4 regions of the Rhizobium sp. 2YAF20 genome follow, and region 2 is predicted to be linked to each of the others. Evidence: predicted binding sites of a transcription regulator. Region 2 holds the regulator's gene; each other region holds the start of a gene.
What was found. Region 2 encodes LexA, which represses DNA repair genes until DNA is damaged. Its sites were predicted from a motif close to TGTTCNNNNTGTGTTCNG; they were not measured.
Positions count from the first base shown of each region.

Region 1: the regulator LexA is predicted to act here: its motif matches at 2,429-2,446, upstream of AB4Z52_RS03650 (ATP-dependent helicase).
Region 3: the regulator LexA is predicted to act here: its motif matches at 2,783-2,800, upstream of AB4Z52_RS10345 (ATP-dependent helicase).
Region 4: the regulator LexA is predicted to act here: its motif matches at 2,581-2,598, upstream of AB4Z52_RS16415 (glycosyl transferase).

Region 1 is NZ_JBFRFF010000001.1:769,528-775,224, forward strand. Features, by position in the region: gene AB4Z52_RS03650 (ATP-dependent helicase) at 1-2,376, opposite strand, end outside; gene AB4Z52_RS03655 (flagellin N-terminal helical domain-containing protein) at 2,735-3,736, shown strand; gene AB4Z52_RS03660 (OmpA family protein) at 3,908-4,576, shown strand; gene AB4Z52_RS03665 (DUF2000 family protein) at 4,700-5,107, opposite strand; gene AB4Z52_RS03670 (AraC family transcriptional regulator) at 5,119-5,697, shown strand, end outside.
Region 2 is NZ_JBFRFF010000006.1:136,156-141,852, forward strand. Features, by position in the region: gene AB4Z52_RS11235 (LpxI family protein) at 1-867, shown strand, start outside; gene lpxB (lipid-A-disaccharide synthase) at 864-2,045, shown strand; gene gltA (citrate synthase) at 2,075-3,364, opposite strand; gene lexA (transcriptional repressor LexA) at 4,198-4,917, opposite strand; gene AB4Z52_RS11255 (VOC family protein) at 5,159-5,697, shown strand, end outside.
Region 3 is NZ_JBFRFF010000005.1:237,270-242,966, forward strand. Features, by position in the region: gene mmsB (3-hydroxyisobutyrate dehydrogenase) at 1-620, shown strand, start outside; gene AB4Z52_RS10345 (ATP-dependent helicase) at 628-2,697, opposite strand; gene AB4Z52_RS10350 (SMP-30/gluconolactonase/LRE family protein) at 2,940-3,812, shown strand; gene secD (protein translocase subunit SecD) at 3,864-5,697, opposite strand, start outside.
Region 4 is NZ_JBFRFF010000012.1:88,308-94,004, forward strand. Features, by position in the region: gene AB4Z52_RS16400 (tetratricopeptide repeat protein) at 1-528, shown strand, start outside; gene AB4Z52_RS16405 (4-(cytidine 5'-diphospho)-2-C-methyl-D-erythritol kinase) at 535-1,449, shown strand; gene moaB (molybdenum cofactor biosynthesis protein B) at 1,449-1,991, shown strand; gene AB4Z52_RS16415 (glycosyl transferase) at 2,009-2,527, opposite strand; gene AB4Z52_RS16420 (PA0069 family radical SAM protein) at 2,668-3,825, shown strand; gene AB4Z52_RS16425 (ribonuclease HII) at 3,947-4,606, shown strand; gene AB4Z52_RS16430 (F0F1 ATP synthase subunit B) at 4,847-5,338, opposite strand; gene AB4Z52_RS16435 (F0F1 ATP synthase subunit B) at 5,342-5,697, opposite strand, start outside.

The DNA of each region.
Region 1 (5,697 bases), on a different contig from region 2:
GCGTTCGCCGATGGTAAAGCGGGAAGGCGTGTCGCTGGTGGATTTGGCGACGAGTTCGCCGTCGATGGTGCGGGCTTTCGGACCGCTTTCGCCGTAGCCGATGCGCTCGACGGCGTGGCCGGAGCGCGAGCCCCAGTTGTCGCGGGTGGCGTCGCTGCGGTTAGCCTGGGCGCGCTTCCATCCGGGGGTCGAATAGCTGTTGGCGAAGGGTTCCGCCTTGTCGAAGCGGGATTGGCCGTAGCCGCCGCGCCCGTAGCCGCCATAGGATTGCTCGGTCTCGGCGACCGAGACATGCGTTGACGGCAGTTCGTCGAGGAAGCGTGAGGGCAGGGTCGATTGCCAGAGGCCGTGTATGCGGCGGTTCGAGACGAACCAGATATGGCAGAGGCGCTTGGCGCGGGTGAGCCCGACATAGGCGAGCCTTCGCTCTTCCTCCAGCCCGGCCCGGCCGGATTCGTCAAGCGAGCGCTGGTGTGGAAACAGGCCTTCCTCCCAGCCAGGGAGAAATACCGTCTCGAATTCTAGGCCCTTGGCGGAATGTAGCGTCATGATCGAAACCGCGTCGAGGTTCTCGTTCGTCTCGGCGTCCATCACCAGCGAGACATGTTCGAGGAAGCCGCGCATGCTCTCGAAACTGTCCATCGAGCGGATCAGTTCCTTGAGGTTGTCGAGCCTGCCCGGCGCTTCGGTCGATTTGTCGTTCTTCCACATGTCGGTATAGCCGGATTCGTCGAGGATCTGCTCGGCAAGCTCGGTGTGGGGCGTGTTCTCCAGCCGCTCCTGCCAGCGACGGAAGGACATGACGACATCGAACAGCGCCTTGCGCGGCTTCGGCTTCATCTCATCGGTCTCGATGAGATCTCCGGCAGCGGCAAGCATCGGGATATCGCGGGCCCGGGCGTAGTCGTGGAGGGCGCGGACCGTGGTGTCTCCAAGGCCACGCTTCGGCGTATTGACGATCCGCTCGAAGGCGAGGTCGTCGGCCGGCTGGCAGACGAGGCGGAAATAGGCCATCGCATCGCGGATTTCGAGCCGCTCGTAAAAGCGCGGGCCGCCGATGACGCGGTAGTTGAGGCCGAGCGTGACGAAGCGATCTTCGAACTCGCGCATCTGGAAGGAAGCGCGTACTAGGATCGCCATGTCGTTGAGATTGTGCTTGTTGCCGTCGGCGTCGCCGCGCTGCAACTGCTCGATCTCCTCACCGACGGCGCGAGCTTCCTCTTCGGAATCCCAGGCGGCGTGGACCTGCACCTTGGCATCGTCGGGATTGCTGCGGTCGGTAAACAGCGTCTTGCCGAGCCGGCCCTCGTTGTGGGCGATCAGATGCGCCGCAGCGCCGAGGATATGTTCGGTCGAGCGATAGTTGCGCTCGAGCTTGATGACCTTGGCACCGGGAAAATCCTTTTCAAACCGCAGGATGTTGTCGACCTCGGCGCCGCGCCAGCCGTAGATCGACTGGTCGTCGTCGCCAACGCAGCAGACGTTTTGCGGCTCGCCCTTTGGCCGCTGCGCCAGAAGCCGCAGCCACATGTACTGGGCGGTGTTGGTATCCTGATATTCGTCGACGAGGATATAGCGGAAGCGCTGATGATAGTCTTTCAGCACATCGGGGTTCTTGCGGAACATGTTGATGGGGTGCAGCAGCAGATCGCCGAAGTCGCAGGCATTGAGCGTCTTCAGACGGGCCTGATAGGCTGTGTAAAGCTCGCGCCCCTTGCCGTTTGCAAAGGCGCGGGCATCGCCTTCCGGAATATCGGCCGGCGTCATGCCCTTGTTCTTCCAGCCGTCGATCATTCCGGCGAATTGCTTGGCCGGCCAGCGCTTGTCGTCCAGCCCCTCGGCCTGGATCAATTGCTTGATCAGGCGCACGACGTCGTCCGTGTCGAGAATGGAGAAATCGGAGGTCAGTCCGGCCAGCTCGGCATGGCGGCGCAAAAGCTTGACGCCAATCGAGTGGAAGGTGCCGAGCCAGGGCATGCCCTCGACGGCGCCGCCGACGAGAAGGGCAACGCGCTCCTTCATTTCGCGGGCGGCCTTGTTGGTGAAGGTGACGGACAGGATCTGCGAAGGATAGGCACGGCCGCTCGACAGGATATGGGCGATGCGGGTGGTCAGAACGCGCGTCTTGCCAGTGCCGGCGCCGGCAAGCACCAACAGGGGGCCTTCCAGAGTTTCCACCGCCTCGGTCTGTTCTTTGTTAAGGCCGGCGAGATAGTCCGGCCGGCGGCCTGCATCGCGGGCAGCCATGGCGCGAGCAGCAATGCCACCCTGTGCGCCGGGGCCGGCGGGCGCACCTGGCGCGGCGGCCGGTCTGCGCGGAGCAGCGTCTTCAGGCTCCTCGCCGAAAAAGGGAATGTCGTCATGTCCTGTCGTCATGCGGCCCAATGTAGTGATTCGGTTCCGAAAGGCAAAAGGAACGGGCTAATATAAGAACAAAAAGCGCACATTCGGTAAAGGTCATGGCCGGAGGGGGCCACCGGCCACAACTTCGGTTCTCTTCGGATTACATCCTTGTTTCGCGTCATGGTTACTATTTATGATGAAGGCCTTGTGAATTTAGGCGATTATTAATCATGACCGGTAAAGAATAGCACCGTACCGCGACGTGGCGCCATTTGTTGATTTGCCGCTCATGTCATTGCTGGCCGTTTCAGCCCAGGCGCATGAATGCGCTTTGGAAGGTCCATTCAATCAGTTCTGCGTTTGTGTATCGTTGCGTCGGAGTATGAGTTCCGTGAGTATAGATTTGAGCACGTCCGTGAAGGCGGCGTTGAAGGTATTGCTAGATACCCAGGCGAACCTCACGACCACCCAGCGGCGCGTCGCGACCGGCCTTCGTGTCGGCACCGCCAAGGACAACGCCACCTATTGGACGATTGCAACGAAGACCCGGTCGGATATCGGCGCGGTTTCCGCCGTTCAGGATGCGCTTGGCCTCGCGCAAGCGACCGTCAGCGTTGCTTCGACCAGTGTTTCGGCGACCGTCGACATCGTCAGCCAGATCAAGGCGAAGCTCGTCACCGCCGAAGAGAGCAGCGTCGACAAGGTCAAGCTCAATGACGAGATTACCCAGCTGAAGGAGCAATTGCGCAGCGTCGGGCAATCGGCAAATTTCAACGGCGACAATTGGGTGGTTCTAAGCGGCAGTGCCGACCCGTCCGAGCCGAAGCAGATCCCGGCGTCGATCATTCGCTATGCCGATGGGACCTTTTCGGTCGGGCGACTGAGCTATAGTGGCGCCGCCTCCAGTACAGGCCCGGTTTCCACGGTCGATGCGCGCTATCTGATCGACGATCGCACCGGTGGCACCGGCGGCTATGGCGTGTTGACCTCGACGGCCTTTGCCGCCCAGGTCGGCGCCGGGCAGACCTACGTGATGCTGACGAACCAGGGCGGCAGCACGAGCGGCCAAGTGGAGATCGGACTGAGCGCGTCGACCACCAATGGCCAGATCGACGACATGCTGAGTGTCGTCAACGCCATGCTCGGCCAGATGACGATCGTCGGCTCAGCCTTTGGTTCCTTGGAGGCGCGCATCAACATGCAGGACAGTTTTGCCAAGAACATGAGCGATACGCTGACAAGCGGCGTCGGAAAGCTGGTCGATGCCAATATGGAGCAGGAGGGGACGAAACTCGCAGCGCTGCAGACGCAGCAGCAGCTCGGCATACAATCGCTTTCGATCGCCAATGCCAGCTTCAGCTTGATCACCCAGCTGTTCCAGAACATTCATTAATATGGTGGGGTTGGGGCGCAAAGCGGGCTTAGAAGGGTTGCAATATTGTGCGAAAGCCTGCCGAATTGCCGGCGTCGGTTGTCCTTCCTGTGGCCTGGCAGCGTGCATCCATGATATTGCCGCATTCATTCATACAGCTCTCAGCCATCTGACCCGGAGACCATCGATTCCATGATCAAGAAATTCGTCCTGCTTGCCGTTTCGGCTGCATTCCTCAACGCCTGCACGACGACCGATCCCTATACCGGTCAGCAAAAAGTCTCCAATACGGCGGGTGGCGCTGCCATCGGCGCGGGTCTCGGCGCCATTGCGGGCCTTGCCGTCGGCGGTTCCCCGGTCGGACGGCGCAATGCCGCGCTCATCGGCGCCGGCATCGGTGCGCTCGCCGGCGGTTCAATCGGCAACTACATGGACCAGCAGGAAGCAGAACTTCGCCAGCAGCTGCAGGGGACGGGCGTTTCCGTCACGCGCGCCGGCGACCGCATCATTCTCAACATGCCGTCGGCCATCACCTTCGATACCGACCAGGATGCCGTGAAGCCGGAATTCGACCAGACGCTGAATTCGGTGGCGATCGTGCTTCGGAAATTCAACAAGACGCTCGTCGACGTCAATGGCCATACGGATTCGACCGGCAGCGTGCAGCATAACCAGGATCTCTCTGAGCGTCGCGCCATGTCGGTCGCCGGCTATCTCGGCAGCCAGGGCATTGACCAGCGCCGCATGTCGGCCGTCGGATTCGGCCCGTCGCAACCGGTCGCGACCAATGCCTCGGAAGCCGGTCGCTCGCAAAACCGCCGCGTCGAAATCCAGATCGCCCCGATCACGCAAAACGGCTGATAGCCCAAACCTCCCCTTTGTCGGGGGAGGTTGAAGCGAAGCTTTGGGTGGGGGTGATCTTTGGGTGCGCCCCACCCCGGGTCCTGAGCTTGACGGCCCTCCCCATCAAAGGGAGGTGAGTGATCACGCGTGCATGACGGCGCCCTTGGTGATCTTGTCGACGATCTTTTTCTCGGCGCGGAACGCAATGCCGACGATGCGGGCGTCCTGTGGTGAAAATTGTGCAAAGACGTCGCGATTGGCGGCGTCATGATCGGTTGCAAACATGTCCTCGATGAAGAGCGAGGAGGTAACGTCGCGCTCCAGCGCGCGGCGATGGATCGCCGCAATGGTGACGTCATCCGCCGAGAGCACGATCATCGGCTGCACGGAAAGTGGATTGTAGAGGTTGCCGCTTCGATCGCGGTATGGCTCTCCGATCATATCGGGATATTGTCCGACGATGCCACTCACCAGAAATGCCGTCACGTTCAGCTTCTGCCAGGACGCAAGATTGTTTCGCACGATGATCGCAATTTTGGTATCAAACATCAGATGTCTCCATGCCGTTTGTCGAGGATAACTCATTGGGCGAGGATGTATCCGGCAGCGTCTTTGCGGGTCTTGAACGTTCGTGCGAGGCGTCAGGCGGAAGCGGTATCGTGTCGGCGCCGGCCTATCCGGGGATCGAGCGCATCCAGGCGCGGTTTCGCGGCGATGCGTTCGATCTGCACCGACATGACACCTATGCGCTTGGCGTGACGATCCGCGGTGTCCAGACATTCCGCTATCGCGGCGAGCGACGCTATAGTCGGCCGGGCGGCGTGATTGTCCTGCATCCCGACGAGCTCCACGATGGCGGAGCAGCCACAGAGGACGGCCTGGTCTACAGAATGCTGTATCTCGAGCCGTCGCTGCTGGTCCGATGCCTTGGTAAAGCGCGTTCGGGCCTGCCTTTTGTTGATGATCCCGTCGTCTTAGACGGTCATCTTGCCAATATCCTGCTTGGTGCACTCGCCGAACTCGATAGCGAGCTCGATGAGCTTTTCGTCGATGACTTCGTTACTCGTGTCGCAGCCGGGCTCGCTGGCCATGCGCGTGCACCGGCGCGACCGCTCGCAGCCATCGCGTGGAGACAGGCA
Region 2 (5,697 bases):
CAAGATGGCAAGGGTAGGCTGGCAATCATAGCCGGCAGCGGCTATCTCCCAACCTATGTCGCCGCGGCGGCCCGCCGTGCCGGCGAAAATCCCGTCGTCATCGTCCTGAAGAACGAAGCCGATCGCGACTGGAGCGCTTATGATCATGCCGTCCTCGGCGTCGGAGACTTCGCGGGTTTCCAGCAGATCTTCGATAGCTATGACGTTCACCGGATCATCATGTCCGGCAGCGTCCGCAGGCGGCCCGAGTGGCGCGAAATCCGCCCGACATGGCAATCGCTTCGAAAGATGCCGGGTGTCGTGCGCACGCTGTTGTCAGGCGGCGACGATGCCGTTTTGCAGATGGTCATCAAACTGCTCGAGGGCAAGGGACGTCGCGTAATCGGCGCACATGAAATCGCGCCGGATCTTTTGGCAGCGACCGGTCCGCTTGGTAAGCATTCGCCGTCAGACGATGATATTAGGGATGTAAGGCAGGCGTCGAAGGCCGCAGATGCGCTCGGAGCTCTGGATGTCGGGCAGGGCGCAGTCAGCGTCGGCGGCCGCATCGTGGCGCTTGAGGGCGTCGAAGGCACCGATCAGATGATAGAGCGTGTCGCTGCTCTGAGAGCCGAAGGCAGAATTTCGCCGAGGCGCCGCGGCGTTTTGGTCAAGTTGTGCAAGCCGCAGCAGGATGTGCGCGCCGATTTGCCTTCCATAGGTCTTTCGACCATCCTCAACGCCAGGAAGGCGGGCCTAGCAGGCGTTGCTATTGAGGCTGGCCGCGCGCTTATTCTGGAACGCGACGCAGTTATCGCCGCTGCCGACGAGGCGGGCATGTTCGTCTATGGCATCGATCGAGGATTGAACGCGGAAGATCTGACGTGACCGGAACGCCGTTGAAAGTCGCGATCATTGCTGGCGAAGTCTCCGGCGATCTCTTGGGCGCGGACCTTGTCGCCGCACTGAAGCGGCAACATGGCGGACCGCTGGAGCTAGTCGGCGTCGGCGGAGATGCACTGGAGGCGCAGGGCCTACACTCGCTCTATGATTTTTCCGAGCTGTCGCTGATGGGCTTTACGCAGGTGATCGCGCGGCTGCCGCGGCTGATCGCCCGCATCCGCCAGACGGCTGCGGCCATAGTGGCAGCCAGGCCGGACGTGCTGATAATTATCGACAGTCCGGATTTTACCCACCGGGCCGCCAAGCGCGTCCGAAAGGCTCTGCCGGACCTGCCCATCGTCAACTACGTATGTCCGAGCGTCTGGGCCTGGAAAGAGTATCGCGCGCAACAGATGCTCGGCTATATTGACCATGTGCTTGCAGTCCTTCCATTTGAGCCCGAGGTGATGCAACGCCTCGGCGGTCCGCCGACAACATATGTCGGTCACCGGCTGGTGACAGATGCTTCGCTGGTCGAGACGCGCCGTCAACGCGCACTCCGTTCCGCCTTGGGTCTCGGCGAGACAAAGACGATCCTGCTTCTGCCGGGCTCGCGGACCTCGGAAATAACCCGGCTTCTGCCAGTGTTCGAGAGCGCAACAAATGAACTTAGCCGGCGAAGAGATGGCATCCGCTACCTATTGCCGACGGTTCAGCGCCGCGAGCAGCTGGTGCGTGGCCTCGTCGCGAATTGGCAGGTCAAGCCGGAAGTTCTTGTTGGCCCGGTTGCAAAATGGCAGGCTTTTGCCGAAGCCGATGCTGCGATTGCCGCTTCTGGCACAGTGATCCTCGAGCTTGGTCTTGCCGGTGTTCCCGTCATTTCGACCTATAGCACCGATTGGATCGTCAAACTGCTGCACAAGCGGATCAAGGCCTGGACGGCTGCCCTGCCGAACCTGATTGCCGACTACGTTCTCGTGCCGGAACAGATAAACGAAATGCTGCGGCCGGGCGTGCTTGCTCGCTGGCTGGAACGCCTGTCGAGCGACACGCTGCAGCGCAGGGCAATGCTCGAGGGATTCGACCTCGTTTGGCAGCGGATGCAGACGGAGCGGCCGCCTGGCGAACAGGCGGCGTCGGTTGTTCTCGATGCACTCTCAAGAAAAAAACCCGGCCATTTCTGACCGGGTTTTCGTTGTCTGGTTTTCGTAACTTAGCGCTTGGAAACCGGCACGTAATCGCGTCTCGGCTCTCCCGTGTAGAGCTGGCGCGGGCGGCCGATGCGCTGCTCAGGATCTTCGATCATCTCGTTCCACTGCGCGATCCAGCCGACGGTGCGGGCAAGAGCGAAAAGAACGGTGAACATGGTCGTCGGGAAGCCGAGCGCCTTCAGCGTGATGCCCGAATAGAAGTCGATATTCGGATAAAGCTTCTTTTCGATGAAATACTCGTCCGTAAGCGCGATGCGCTCGAGTTCCATCGCAACATCAAGCAATGGATCGTCCTTGATGCCAAGCTCGGCCAGAACTTCGTGCGTAGTCCTCTGCATGATCTTCGCGCGCGGATCGTAGTTCTTGTAGACGCGGTGGCCGAAGCCCATCAGGCGGAAAGGATCGTTCTTGTCCTTGGCGCGCGCAATGTATTCCGGGATGTGGTCAACCGTACCGATTTCGGTCAGCATGTTGAGCGCTGCTTCATTCGCGCCGCCATGCGCCGGGCCCCAGAGGCAGGCGATGCCTGCTGCGATACAGGCGAACGGATTGGCACCCGACGAGCCGGCGAGGCGAACCGTCGATGTCGACGCGTTCTGCTCGTGGTCGGCGTGTAGGATGAAGATGCGGTCCATGGCGCGAGCGAGCACCGGGTTTACCACATATTCCTCGCAAGGAACCGCAAAGCACATCCGCAGGAAGTTCGACGCGTAATCAAGGTCGTTCTTCGGATAAACGAAGGGTTGGCCGATATGATACTTGTATGCCATCGCGGCAAGCGTCGGCATCTTGGCGATCATGCGCAGGCTTGCGACCATGCGCTGGTGCGGATCGGTGATGTCGGTCGAGTCGTGGTAGAAGGCCGACAATGCGCCGACGCAGCCGCACATGACGGCCATGGGATGCGCATCCCGGCGAAAGCCGGTGAAGAAGCGCGACATCTGTTCATGAACCATCGTGTGATGGACGACACGATGGTCGAAGTCTTTCTTCTGGGCGGCGGTCGGCAGGTCGCCATAGAGCAGGAGGTAGCAAACCTCGAGGAAATCGCCGTTTTCTGCGAGATGCTCGATCGGATAGCCCCGGTGGAGCAGCACGCCGGCGTCGCCGTCGATATAGGTGATCTTGGACTCGCAGGACGCGGTCGAAGTGAAGCCCGGGTCGTAGGTGAACGATGCGGTGTTCTTATAAAGGGCACCAATATCGAGGACACTGGGGCCGATGGTACCGGTCTTGACCGGCAGGTCGACCGTCTTATCACCCCAAGTCAGTTTCGCGCTTTGTTCCGTCATGCTGATCCTCCAAGATTTGGCGGGTTGGCGCCACAAAAAGCGCCAAATGGTTAAGCGTCACACGATTAGCTATATGATCCAGACGCTAATGCCAAGTTACCCCGGCGCCTATTTGTGCATTGCGGTATCAACTTTTGGGCACTGTCGAAATCGCGGTAGTTCGGCATCCGCCGTCCACTATAACGCCGAAGCGAGGCAGGGTAGCAATTGAGAAAAATTCAATCGATTTTAGTTGAATTCCTCGATTAAAGGTTGCCGATTTCATCGGAAAACGAACTGTCGGATGCGAGGCGTTGAACCCAATCCCGGGCGCCCCCGGATTTCACCTTCAAACAATGGCAAAGGGGGCCCGCGGCGTTTGACGTGCAGCCACCGACAATGCTGCCGACAGACTATAATCTGCCCTTGAATAGACGTAAGCGGGGCTCAAGGCTGACCCTCGACACCGAGCAGCAAAAAGGCGCTGCGACAGGCGATGGAACAGCCTTGATTAAGCCCCCACCGGCAGTTTCGCTTGCCACCGCAAGGACTGGTGCGGCGATGCCGGATAATGGCCAGATGATCGTGACCATCGACGATGGCGCTTATCTCGGCCCCGCCTGCGGCACCGCCGACATCGTCGTTACGCCTATACGAATGCGCCTGGAGCGATTGTCGCTCCGTCGCAGTGATATTCACGGGCGCCGGCTTGACGAGAACCGGTGCGGTCGAGGTGGTCAGTCGGAAAACCCCTCCATCGAAACAGCTTTCCCAACTATACGAAGACCCTGGAACCTATCGCGCCTATGACTGGCGCTCGGGCAAATTTACCACCACTGCTACGTCATCACCGGTCAGTGATAACGGCGGATCAAACCCACAAGCTTCCCCTGAACCTTGACCCGGTCCGGTCCGAAAATTCGTGTTTCATAAGCCGGATTGGCAGCCTCAAGCGCAATCGATGCTCCCTTGCGGCGAAAGCGCTTCAAGGTTGCCTCTTCGTCATCGACAAGTGCAACGATGATATCGCCGGGGCTGGCGGTGGTCGTATTTCGAATAATCACCGTGTCGCCGTCGAAGATACCGGCATCGATCATCGAGTCGCCCTTGACCTCGAGCGCATAGTGCTCTCCAGCGCCAAGCATGTCGGCCGACACAAAGATATCGTGCGTGTTATTCTGGATCGCCGAGATTGGAACACCGGCGGCAATCCGGCCCATCATCGGTACCGAAACGGAATTGCCGCTGTCGTCATTGGCTGCCGGCTTTGCAGGGGCGGGAACAAGCTGAGGCTTGCCAAGGCTGCCCTCGATGACGCTTGGCGAAAAGCCACGTCGCGGCTGCAGACTGGCGCTGTAGGCCTCCGGTAGCTTGATCACTTCGAGCGCGCGTGCCCTGTTCGGCAGTCGGCGAATGAAGCCGCGCTCCTCAAGCGCGGTGATCAGCCGGTGAATTCCCGATTTCGATGCAAGGTCCAATGCATCTTTCATCTCGTCGAAGGAGGGCGGTACGCCGGATTCCTTCATGCGCTCATGGATAAAAAGAAGCAGTTCCTGCTGTTTGCGCGTCAACATATCGCCGAACCCCAAATGTGAAACAAATACAGAACAGACACTATATGTTCCATATGTGTTCCGCAAGGCTTTAAATTCTGGTGAAGGCCAGGCAAGGACATCCGAGATTTTCGATCCGAAACTATGCGGCCGGGTGTCGCGGACGGTTCCCGATTGTGATCGTCCGTTCGCGTTCCAGCATTTTCGGCTTGAAACCGACTAAGGAAAGGAGCAAACCGGGCGCCGCAGAGAGGAGAGCGCGATGGTCGCAATACATCCGGTTGATCACCTCGTGTTGCCGACTGTCAACATCGGTTTGGCGGGTGAGCGGCTGGGCAAACTCGGCTTCACCGTAGCGCCGGACGCACGCCATCCGTTCGGCACGGAGAATGCGTGCGTTTTCTTTACAGACGGGACCTATCTGGAGCCGCTGGCCGTTGCCAGTCGCGAGGAATGCGAAACGGCGGCGCACGAGGGCAATGTATTCACTGCCCGCGATCAGGCGTTCCGCTTCCGTGTCGGCGAGGATGGTTTCTCGGCCGTGGTATTTGCAACGAACGACGCCAAGGCCGACGATGCGCGCTTCCGTCAAAAAGCCATATCCGCCGGCAGGATGTTGCAATTTGCGCGCCCGGTTCGCATGCCGGACGGATCCGAATCGACGGCGGGTTTCAGTCTCGCCTTTGCCGCAGATTTGCGGGCGCCCGACTTTTTCGCCTTTTGCTGCGAGCGCACCAATCCCTTGCCTGCCGATCGCGGAGCGCTCGAGCGCCATGTGAACGGTGTTGTCGGTATCGCGGA
Region 3 (5,697 bases), on a different contig from region 2:
TCATCGATTGCTCGACCATCGACGTCGACAGCGCCCGCAAGGCGCATGCCATGGCCAAGCAGGCCGGCTGCCTGTCGCTGGACGCCCCGGTTTCGGGCGGCACGGGCGGTGCTGCCGCCGCAACGCTCACCTTCATGGTCGGCGGATCGGAGGAGAGTTTTGCTAGGGCCAGTCCCCTGTTTCAGGCGATGGGCAAGAAGATTGTCCACTGCGGCGACGGCGGTACCGGCCAGGCCGCGAAGATCTGCAACAACATGATCCTCGGCATCTCGATGATCGGTGTCTGCGAAGCCTTTGTGCTGGGCGAAAAGCTCGGGCTTTCGCACCAGGCGCTGTTTGACGTCGCTTCGACCTCGTCGGGCCAATGCTGGTCGATCAACAGCTATTGCCCGGTCCCAGGTCCGGTTCCGGCCTCGCCGGCCAATAATTCATTCAAGCCCGGCTTTGCTGGCGAGTTGATGCTGAAGGATTTGAACCTGTCGCAGGAGGCCGGCCTTTCGGTCGGCGCGACGACACCGCTCGGCGCGGCCGCAGCACAGCTTTTCGCAATGTTCGAGAAACAGGGCAATGGAGCTCGCGATTTTTCGGCCATTATCGAGATGTTCCGCGAGCGCATCTAAGAGCGGCTCAGCGCCACATGCCACGCATGCGGGCACCCACATCGACGCGGATCTGTCGCGCCAGGGCGCTCGCTCCGGCCTCGGCTCGGACCTGCGGCCAGCCGCAGACCTCGAAGAATTGCAGCAGCGTCGCCGGAATGAAGCGGCTGCGGGACGCATAGACATGCCGGTCGCCTTGCGGGTTCTGGCCATGGGTGAAGAAGCGCTGCGGCAGCACCAGATCGAGACTGTCTTTCGCGCGCGTCATCGCGACATAAAGCAGCCGCCGTTCCTCTTCGATCTCCGCGCTGGTGCCGACGCCGAGATCGGACGGGATGCATCCGTCGACGACATTGAGCATGAATACCTTCGTCCATTCCTGCCCCTTGGCGGAATGGATGGTCGAGAGGATGAGGTAATCCTCGTCAAGAAGCGGCACGCCGGCCTGGTCGCTGGTCGCGTCCGGCGGATCGAGCGTCAGTTCGGTGAGGAATCGTTCACGCGAGGGATAACCGCCGGCGATCTGCTCCAGTTGGATCAGATCGGCCTGACGGGTGCTGGCATCCTCGTGCAGCCGGTCGAGATGCGGCTCATACCAGCGACGCACCAGGCTGATCTCGGCTGGCCACCCGGCCTTGCCGGTCTGCAGTTCCTGCAGCGTTGAGACGAAGAACGTCCAGTCTTCGCCGGTGCGGGCAGGAGTGGGGATTTCGGCGAGCGCTGCGATCGGACAGGCATCGTCGGCCATCTGGTCGAGAACGCGCTGCGCGGTGGTCGGGCCGACGCCCGGCAAAAGCTGCATCAGCCGGAAGCCGGCGACGCGATCACGCGGGTTCTGGGCGAAGCGCAGTGCCGCCAGCATGTCCTTGACATGGGCGCTGTCGAGGAATTTCAACCCGCCGAATTTGACGAAGGGAATATTGCGGCGTGTCAGCTCGATCTCCAGCGGCCCGCTGTGACCGGAGGCGCGAAAGAGCACCGCCTGCTGCTTCAGCCGCGTGCCGCCCTCGCGATTTTCGAGCACCATATCGGCGACATAGCGCGCCTGATCAGCTTCGTCCCGCACGGTCACCAGGCGCGGCCGCTCGGCTGATTGACGCTCGGTGCGCAGGTTCTTGGTGAAACGCTCGGAGGCAAGATCGATTACCGCATTGGCTGCCGCAAGGATCGGCTGCGTCGAACGGTAGTTGCGGTCGAGCGTCACGACGTTGGCTGCGGGAGAAAACGATCCTGGAAAGTCGAGGATGTTTCTGACCGTTGCTGCCCGGAAGGAATAGATCGACTGCGCGTCGTCCCCGACCACAGTGAGCCCCCGACCGCCCGGCTTCAACGCCATCAGGATCGATGATTGCAGCCGGTTGGTATCCTGGTACTCGTCGACGAGCACATGGTCGAATCGCCCGCCTATATCCTCCGCGATAAGCGGTTCATGAACCATATGGGCCCAATAGAGCAGCAGGTCGTCGTAATCGAGGACGTTCTGGACCTGCTTGGCCTCGACGTAGGCCGCAAAAAGCTCCCGCAATTGTTTTTCCCAGGCAGCACACCAGGGGAACGCGTCTCGAAGGACCTCTTCCAGCGCGGTTTCCGAATTGACGGCACGGGAATAGATCGCAAGACAGGTGCCCTTAGTGGGAAACCGACTTTCCGTCTTCGAAAATCCGAGCTCGTGGCGGGCAAGGTTCATCAGGTCGGCGCTATCTTCGCGGTCGTGAATAGTGAAGGCGGGGTCAAGCCCGATCTGCTCGGCATAATCGCGCAGCAGTCTGGCGCCGATGCCGTGGAAGGTGCCGGTCCAAGCCAGCGCGTCAGTGACGAGGCCGGCATTGGTGCCGAGAACTTGCGTGCAGATGCGCTCGACTCGACGCGCCATCTCGGAGGCTGCCCGGCGGGAAAAGGTCATGAGCAGGATGCGGCGCGGGTCTGCGCCCTTGACGATCAGATGTGCCACGCGATGGGCGAGCGTGTTGGTCTTGCCGGAGCCGGCCCCGGCGATCACCAGTAGCGGCCCGGAAACATGGCTGCCTTCGATGTCGGTGCCGTGCTCAACCGCGAGGCGTTGTTCCGGGTTGAGTTTTTCGAGATAGCCGGCGTTCATCAGGTCTCCTGCGGTGCCCGGATAGGGCCGCTGACACGCCGGCGATACCTGCGCAAAGGAATCGAAGCCTATTCGGCAGTAGCGATGTTCCATGAATGTTCCGAATCGCCGCCCGGTGTCAAGACGTCGATGGCGCTTTGCCACATCCTCATTTGGAACATGGGAGAGAGGTGTATCAGTTTACATAAGCCGTTGGACCGGTTAGCCTTACCCTGCGTTGGAACGTCGGCTTCGGAGGATGCATGAACGAGACGATCGCAGCCGGATTGCACCTGCCCGACGGGCCGGTCGGGCTGGACGACGGACGTGTTGCTCTGAGCGAAATGGTAGATGACCGCAGGTGCTTGACGATTGTCGATGCCGCTGGAAAACGCCATGAAGTCGCAAGGCCCGGCGGTCGACCAACAGGAGTTGCGGTCGATGGAGACGGTTGCTTTTGGACGGCCGGCGGACCGGAGAATTCCCTGGTAAGGTTTTCGCCAAAGGGTCGGACGCTGCAACTGATCGAGGGTTCGGACGAGGGCCCCTTCATCTTCCCGAACGATCTTGCCTTCGGTCCCGACGGTCTTCTCTACATGACCGATTCGGGTGTCGAAATTTCCGATTTTGTGGAGGGTTTCGGGATCAGGCCAGACTTTTTGAGCGCGCCCTATAACGGCCGGGTGTACCAGATCGATCCGAGGGAGGGCCGTGTACTGCGAACCCTTGCGACAGGCCTGCTACTGGCCAACGGCATCGCCTTCGACGCCGAGGGCCTGCTCTATTACAGCGAGACGCTGACGGGAAACATCTATCGCCAGATCGTCGGGGGGCGGCAGGAGATCTTCGCGCATGTGCTTCGATCGCCGACGAAAGACAAGCTCAACGGGCCGGCCGGCATGGCCTTCGATCGCGACGGCACGCTTTATTGCACCATCTATGGGCAAGGCGATATCTGCCTGATCGACCAAACTGGAACGGTATCGGGTCACATTCCGACAAATGGGCTGCTGCCCGGCAACATCGCCTTCACACTGGATGGAAAATACGCGCTCATCACCGAGCAGGAGCACGGTGCGGTCGAGCGCATACCCGCGCCGCGACCGGGCATGCCGCTGCATATGCCATCAATCTGACCTATCCGGGAGCGTGCCCGAAATGCCGGGCACGCCATTGTCGTTCGATCGCTATTCCGCGGCCGGGATCTGCTTCTGTGGCTTGACCTTGTCTTCTTCAGCCTGCTTGGCGTCGCTCACATGGGCGCGATGGCGGGTGCGCCAGTCGCCAAGGAACAGCAGGATAGGCGCGGCAATGAAGATCGACGAGGCGCCGGCGACAAGGATGCCGAAGACCATCGGGATCGCGAAGCTCGAGACGGCGCTGCCGCCCCAAATCGCCATCGGCACCAGGGCAAGGAAGGCGGTCGCGTTTGTGTAAAGGCTTCGCGCCAGGGTTTCGTTGATCGACTTGTCGATGATCTCGCGCAGCGGCATCGACTTGTAGAGCCGCATGTTTTCACGCATGCGGTCATAAACCACGACCTTGTCGTTCACCGAGTAACCGACGAGCGTCAGGATGGCGGCGATAGCCGTCAGGTTGAAGTCGAGACCGGTGATCGCGAAAAAGCCGATCGCCTTGGTGACGTCAAGCACCAGCGTGACAATAGCACCAACCGCAAACGGCCATTCGAACCGGAACCAGATGTAGAACAGCATCGCGAAGCTTGCGATCACGACCGAAAGGATACCGGCCCAGGCAAGCTCGCCGCTAACCTTCGGGCCGATGACGTCGGTGCCTTCGATGGTGGCGGTCGGGTCGATCTTGACGACTTCGGCTTTCAGCTTCTCGACCGCCGCGGTCTGGGCCGTCTCCCCGCCATCCTGCCGTTGGGCACGAACCAAGATGGTGTTGTTGTCGCCGAAGGTCTGCAGTGTGATCTCGCCAAGGCCAAGGGTGTTCAGGCCTTCACGGAATGTTGAAAGACTGGCCGGATCCTTTGTTTTGACCGACATCTGGATACCGCCGCGGAAGTCGACGCCGTAATTTAGGCCCGGATAGATGAACAGCCCGATGGAGGCGATCGAAAGGAACGCCGAAACGCTTACCCCGAAGAAGCGCGCCTTCATGAACTGGATGTGCTTGTCATACGGGCTGAACGGTATCAGCGGCTTGATGGTGAGCACCTTCAGCTTACGGCGGCGGACGATCGCAATCATGGCGACGCGCACGAATGCGACCGACGTAAACATCGAGATGATGAGGCCGAGACCCATGGTGACGGCAAAGCCGCGAACCGGGCCGGTGCCGAACCAGAACAGGATCGCTGCAGCGATCAGGGCCGTCATATTGCCGTCGATGATAGTCGAGTAGGCGCGACGGAAGCCGACATCGATGGCGGCGAAGGCGCTTCGGCCCTTGCGGGTCTCTTCGCGGATGCGCTCGTTGATGAGGACGTTGGCGTCGACCGCAAGCCCGATGCCGAGAACGACACCGGCGATACCCGGCAACGTCAGTGTCGCGCCGACAAGCGTCAGCGCCGAGAAGGTCAGCACCGTATGGATCACCAGCGCCACATTCGCAAGGATGCCCCATCCGCCGTAGAGAACGAAGATGAAGGCTGCGACGAGGATGAAGCCGACGATGCCGGAATAAATGCCCATCTTGATGGCGTCGGCACCAAGGTCGGCGCCGACGGTGCGCTCTTCGATGACGGTAAGCTTTGCAGGAAGCGCGCCGGCGCGCAGTAGAGCCGAAAGCGTTGTGGCGCTCTCAGCCGTGAAGTTGCCGGAAATCTGGCCGGATCCACCGGTGATGGGTTCGCGGATGACAGGCGCGCTCAACACCTTGTTGTCAAGCACGATGGCAAATGGCTTGCCGACGTTCTCGCGGGTGATCTCGGCAAAGCGATTGGCGCCCGCGCTGTCGAAGCGGAAGGTGACCAGTGGCTCATGCGTGTTCGGATCGAAGCTGACGCGGGCGTCGGCAAGACGGTCGCCCGACAGTTCGACACGATCCTGGATA
Region 4 (5,697 bases), on a different contig from region 2:
GCGATTGCCTATGAGCGGCTGAAGAAGTGGGACCTGGCCGAGCCAAATTTCAAGAAGGCGCTCGAACTCAACCCCGACCAGCCGCAGGTGCTGAACTATCTCGGCTATTCCTGGGTCGACATGAACCGCAACCTCGACGACGGGCTGGCGATGATCAAGAAGGCGGTCGATCTGAAGCCCGATGACGGCTACATCGTCGATTCGCTCGGCTGGGCCTATTTCCGCCTCAACCGCTTCACCGACGCGGTCAACGAGCTTGAGCGCGCCGTTCAGCTCGAGGCCGGCGACGCAACGGTCAACGACCACCTGGGCGACGCCTACTGGCGCGTCGGGCGTAAGCTCGAAGCCGTCTACCAGTGGAACCGCGCTCTCGTCTACAAGCCCGAGGATGCCGATATCCCGCGGATCAAGGACAAGATCGCCAACGGCTTGCCCGCCGCCGAGGAACCGAAGGCTGCCGAAAAGGCCAAGCTGCCGGAAACCGCGCCGGTGGAACCGCCTGCACCGCCTGCGGATAAGAAGTCCTAAGGCGCCATGCTGCCGACATTTGACGCGGGCTCGTTCGACCTTACCGAAGACGCGCCCGCGAAAATCAATCTGGCCCTGCATGTGACCGGGCGTCGAGCCGATGGCTATCATCTGCTCGACATGCTGGTAACCTTTACAAGGCATGGAGACATCCTCGGTTTCCGCACGGCCGATCGTGACGCGTTTACGCTTTCTGGCCGCTTCTCACCGCAGCTGGCAACCAGCGCAGACGACCATGGCAATCTCGTCCTGAAGGCCCGCGACCTGTTGCGGGAATGCGCCGCCGGTCTCGGTCTCGAAACGCCCCCGGTTCACATTCATCTCGAAAAGAACCTGCCCATCGCCTCGGGCATCGGCGGTGGATCGGCGGATGCCGCTGCCGCGCTGCGTGGCCTTTTGCGCCTGTGGAACTTCACCCTGCCTGCCAACACCCTCGCCTCACTGGCGCTGCGGCTCGGGGCGGATGTGCCCATGTGCCTTGAACGCCGCCCGCTGATTGCCCGAGGGATTGGCGAGCAACTCATGCCTCTTGCCCACTTTCCATCCTTCGCAATGGTGCTCGGCAATCCGCTGGTCGGGGTATCCACGCCCGATGTCTTTCGCCAGCTTCAAAGCCGGGATAACCCACCCTTTGCATTTTCCGGCCACGAGCCGCGCGACCGGGCCGACTGGATTTCGCTAATCGCAGGATTGCGCAACGATCTGGAACCGTCGGCGCGTGGCCTCTGCGGCGAGATCAAACAGCTTTCCGCGCTGATGGTGATGCAGCGCACGCTGCTTGTGCGCATGTCCGGCTCGGGGGCCACCTGCTTTGGCCTGTTCGAGACGTTGGATCAAGCCGAGGCGGCGGCGACTTGCCTTCACAGCGCCAAGCCCGACTGGTATTTTCAAGCGACGGAAACGATCGCGGGAGACGAATAATGGCAAATACCGGCGAACCACGGCCCTTTATTCCGCTCGGGATCGCCGTGCTCACCGTCTCCGATACGCGCACCTTTGCCGACGACAAATCCGGCGACACGCTTGCGGCTCGGATAACTGAGGCCGGACACCGGTTGATTGCCCGCGCCATTGCCCCCGACGACAAGGAGCGCATTCGCGCCGAGGTGGTCGCGTGGACGCGCGATGACGACATCGACGTCGTCATCACCACCGGCGGCACCGGCTTTACTGGCCGCGACGTCACGCCGGAGGCATTGGAACCGCTGTTCGAGAAGCGGATGGATGGCTTTTCGGCGGTGTTCCACCGTATTTCCTACGACAAGATCGGCACCGCGACGATCCAGTCGCGCGCGACCGGCGGCATTGCCAATTCCACCTTCATATTCGTACTTCCCGGCTCTCCTGGCGCCTGCAAGGACGCGTGGGACGGCATCTTGAAAGCGCAGCTCGACTACCGCCATTTGCCGTGCAATTTCGTGGAGATCATGCCCCGGCTCGGCGAGCATCTCAAGCGCGGCTGACACTCAACAGCGAGCCGTCAGCGCGCAGCGCGGGCGACCCATGAGGGAATAAGCTCGCTCGACAGCTTGCGGATCTTCTGGCCCTTGGCGAATTCGGACAGCTGCATGCCGGTCCTCGCAGCAGCAATCGCCTGGCCCTTCGACATCAGAAACCCAAGCTCCAGCGGCGGCAGAGCCCTGCCGATACGCTTCAGGAATGGTCGGCGATAGCCCCTGGACTCCGTGAAGCGCGCCGGCACCTTGTTCAGCGCCATATATTCGGCAATCTCGTCTATCCAGCCCGACTGTGGCCTTGCCCCCGGCTCGACCAGCAACAGCCATTCGCCGCGCGCAGAACGCAATATATCCTTGATATCCCATTGCGAATAGAAACGGCAGCCCGCGGCATCCGCCACGCGCGACGTGCCGTCGCGCGAGCCGTGATCAAGCACGACGACGTCGCAGACTAGGCCTTCGACGGCGCCGGAAACCAGCGCGGCCAACGTCTGCGCCAGCTCCGGCTCCTGATCCTTGCATTCGATGATCACTGTCAACATTGCCTATCTATAGAGCGCCGCACATATGAATGCCAGAGACAGTTTCCGCATTTTGTTCTTGCATTGTTCTCATCGGTGCGATAGGAATTTAATCACTGATGATGCAGCACGCAACGGCGTTTCTGCCGCTGGAGTTATCGATGAGACAGCAATCGCTCGCAGGGCAGGCCGCATTTGCGCCTGCCAACACGGCAGATATTGCCGATGCGCTGGTCACGGCCTCCGGTCTCAGGATCGAGGTCGATCGCAGGCGCGGACGTGGTGCGGGTCTCAATCCCGGTGGGCGTTTCGAGCCCTCGCGGCACGAGAGCTTCGATGACGGCTGGCAATCACTCGAAGACCTGCCGCCGTTCAAGACCGAGGTGCAGATCGAGAAGCCACGCACCGCGATTACCCGCAACACATCGCCGGATATTCCCTTCGACCGGTCGATCAATCCCTATCGCGGCTGCGAACATGGCTGCATCTACTGCTTTGCGCGTCCGACTCATGCCTATATGGGCCTGTCGGCGGGGCTTGATTTCGAGACGAAGCTCTTTGCCAAGCCAGATGCGGCCAAGCTTCTGCAGCGGGAGCTGGCAAAGCCAGGCTATACGCCGAGGGTGATCGCCATCGGCACTAATACCGACCCATATCAGCCGATCGAAAAGGAGTGGCGGATCATGCGCCAGATCCTCGAAGTGCTGAACCAGGCCAATCATCCGGTCTCGATCGTGACGAAATCGGCGATGGTGATGCGGGATATCGACATCCTGACCGAATTGGCGCTCAAGAACCTCGTGCGCGTGTCGCTTTCCGTCACTACGCTCGACCGCAAGCTTGCCCGCACGATGGAACCCCGCGCCTCTACGCCGACACGGCGGCTGGAAGCGATCCGCGCGCTGTCAGAGGCCGGGATACCGGCATCCGTCCTGGTCGCGCCGATCATTCCGGCGCTCAACGACCATGAGATGGAGCGCATTCTCGACTCGGCAAAGGCGGCGGGTGCGCTCGAGGCCGGCTATGTGATGTTGCGTTTGCCGCTGGAAGTGAGCCCGCTTTTTCGCGACTGGCTGCTGCAGAACTATCCCGATCGCTATCGTCATGTGATGTCGCTGGTGCGCGAGATGCGCGGCGGCAAGGACTATGACGCGGAGTTCGGCAAGCGGATGAAGGGTGCGGGTCCCTATGCCTGGCAGATCAGCCGCCGCTTCGAGCTTGCGACCAAGCGGCTCGGCCTTACCCGCCGCAGCATCCAGCTTCGCGGTGACCTGTTCGTGCCGCCTGATGGCAGCGGCGTGCAGCTGTCTCTGCTCTAGAGTTTTTTGATCAGGTTCCCGTGGATGGCTCCGCCCCGGCCATCCGCAGGACTGCCCCCGGACCGCCGCCCTGTTCCCGGGGGCTTGCAGGAAATCGGTGTGGCGTGCAAGGGTCAGCCGCATGGCCCGTAGCACGTCACCCGATTCTCCTCTGCTTTTCGACGAAGCTCCGCTCGTTCCCGATTTCGCGCTGGAGCTTTCGGCGCGTAGGGCCGGGCATTGGCCCGTGGCCGGTGCCGACGAGGCCGGGCGCGGACCTTTGGCCGGGCCTGTCGTTGCCGCCGCCGTCATCCTCGATCCCGATCGCATTCCGGATGGATTGAACGATTCCAAGCTTCTCTCCGCTGCAAGACGGGAAGCATTGTTTGAGATCATCCTCGCTACCGCGACCGTCGCCATCGCCTCGTCCAGCGCCACGCGCATCGACGAGACCGATATTCGCAAGGCCAGCCTCGATGCCATGCGCCGCGCGGTGCTGGGGCTTGCCATCCCCGCAAGCTACGTGTTGACGGACGGGCTCGACGTCCCCCCGGGGCTTGCCTGCCCGGGCAAGGCAGTGGTTAAGGGCGATGCACGCTCTTTTTCTATCGCCGCAGCCTCGATCGTCGCCAAGGTGACGCGCGACCGGATGATGACGCGGGCGCATCTGGTGTTTCCGGACTATGGTTTTGCCATGCATGCGGGCTACGGCACCGCAATCCACCGCAACAACATCGAACGGGTCGGCCCCTGCCGCCTCCACCGCATGAGCTTCCGGCCGCTGCGCAAGGACGACGTGTGAGGCACCTCCCCTTTCCCCATCGGGGAGAAGGGGAGTTCCAACCACTTGGTTCGAGGCTGCTCTCTACCTCCCCCTTGATGGGGGAGGTCGCGCGAACGCGCGGGTGGGGCTGACCATCTGATGTAACAAAAGGATCACCCCGCCCTGGCACTCTGTGCCGACCCTCCCCATCAAAGGGAGGGTGTAAAAGAAAGGCCGGGACAATGCCCGGCCCTCGTATTTCGATATCGCTGGTATCGCCTAGTTGAGGCGGGCCTTGACGTCGCTGACTGCGGTCTTGAAGAGGTCAGATTGCACCTTGGCGTCCGCCTTCTTGGCAAGCACTGTTTCCGCGGCAGCAATTGCAAGGTCGACTGCGGCAGAACGAACAGCCTTGATCGCGTCGGCTTCCGCCTGCTTGATCTTCTGCTCGGAGAGAGCCGTGCGGTTGGCGACGAATTCGTCGGTCTTCGCCTTGGCTTCCGCGGTCAGCATCTCGGCCTCGCGACCGGCGGTGGCAACGATCTGCGCTGCTTCCGCTTCAGCTTCCTTACGCTTGCGCTGATATTCAGCCAGCAGGTGCTGAGCTTCCTCGCGCAGGCGCTTGGCTTCGGCAAGCTCGTTGCGGATCTGATCGGCGCGGTCGTCGAGCGACTTTGCCATCATGCCCGGAACCTTCAGATAGACGACAATGCCGAGAAAAATCAGCAGGCCGACGAAGGCGAAGAATGTCTGGTCCAAACCGAATTCCATGGATCAACCCTCCCGCTTTACGTTGGCAGAAGCAACGGCCGAAGAGATGTCGGCCTTGGCGACCGTTCCGCCGATGAGCTGTTCGACGACTGCTGACGCCGTTTCCTCGGCGATGGCGCCGACGTCTGCGAAGGCCTTGGTCTTGACTTCGGCAATGCGCGCCTCGGCAGACTTCAGCGTTGCGGCAAGGCTTGCCTCTATGGCGCGGCGGTCTGCTTCCGCCTTGGTCTTGGCGGCGTCGCGGGCAGTAGCACCGATGGCGTTTGCCTTGGCGCGGGCGGCAGCTAGCTCGCCTTCATATGTCTCGACCGCAGCGTCTGCCTCGGCCTTCAACCGCGCAGCCTCGTCGATATCCTGTG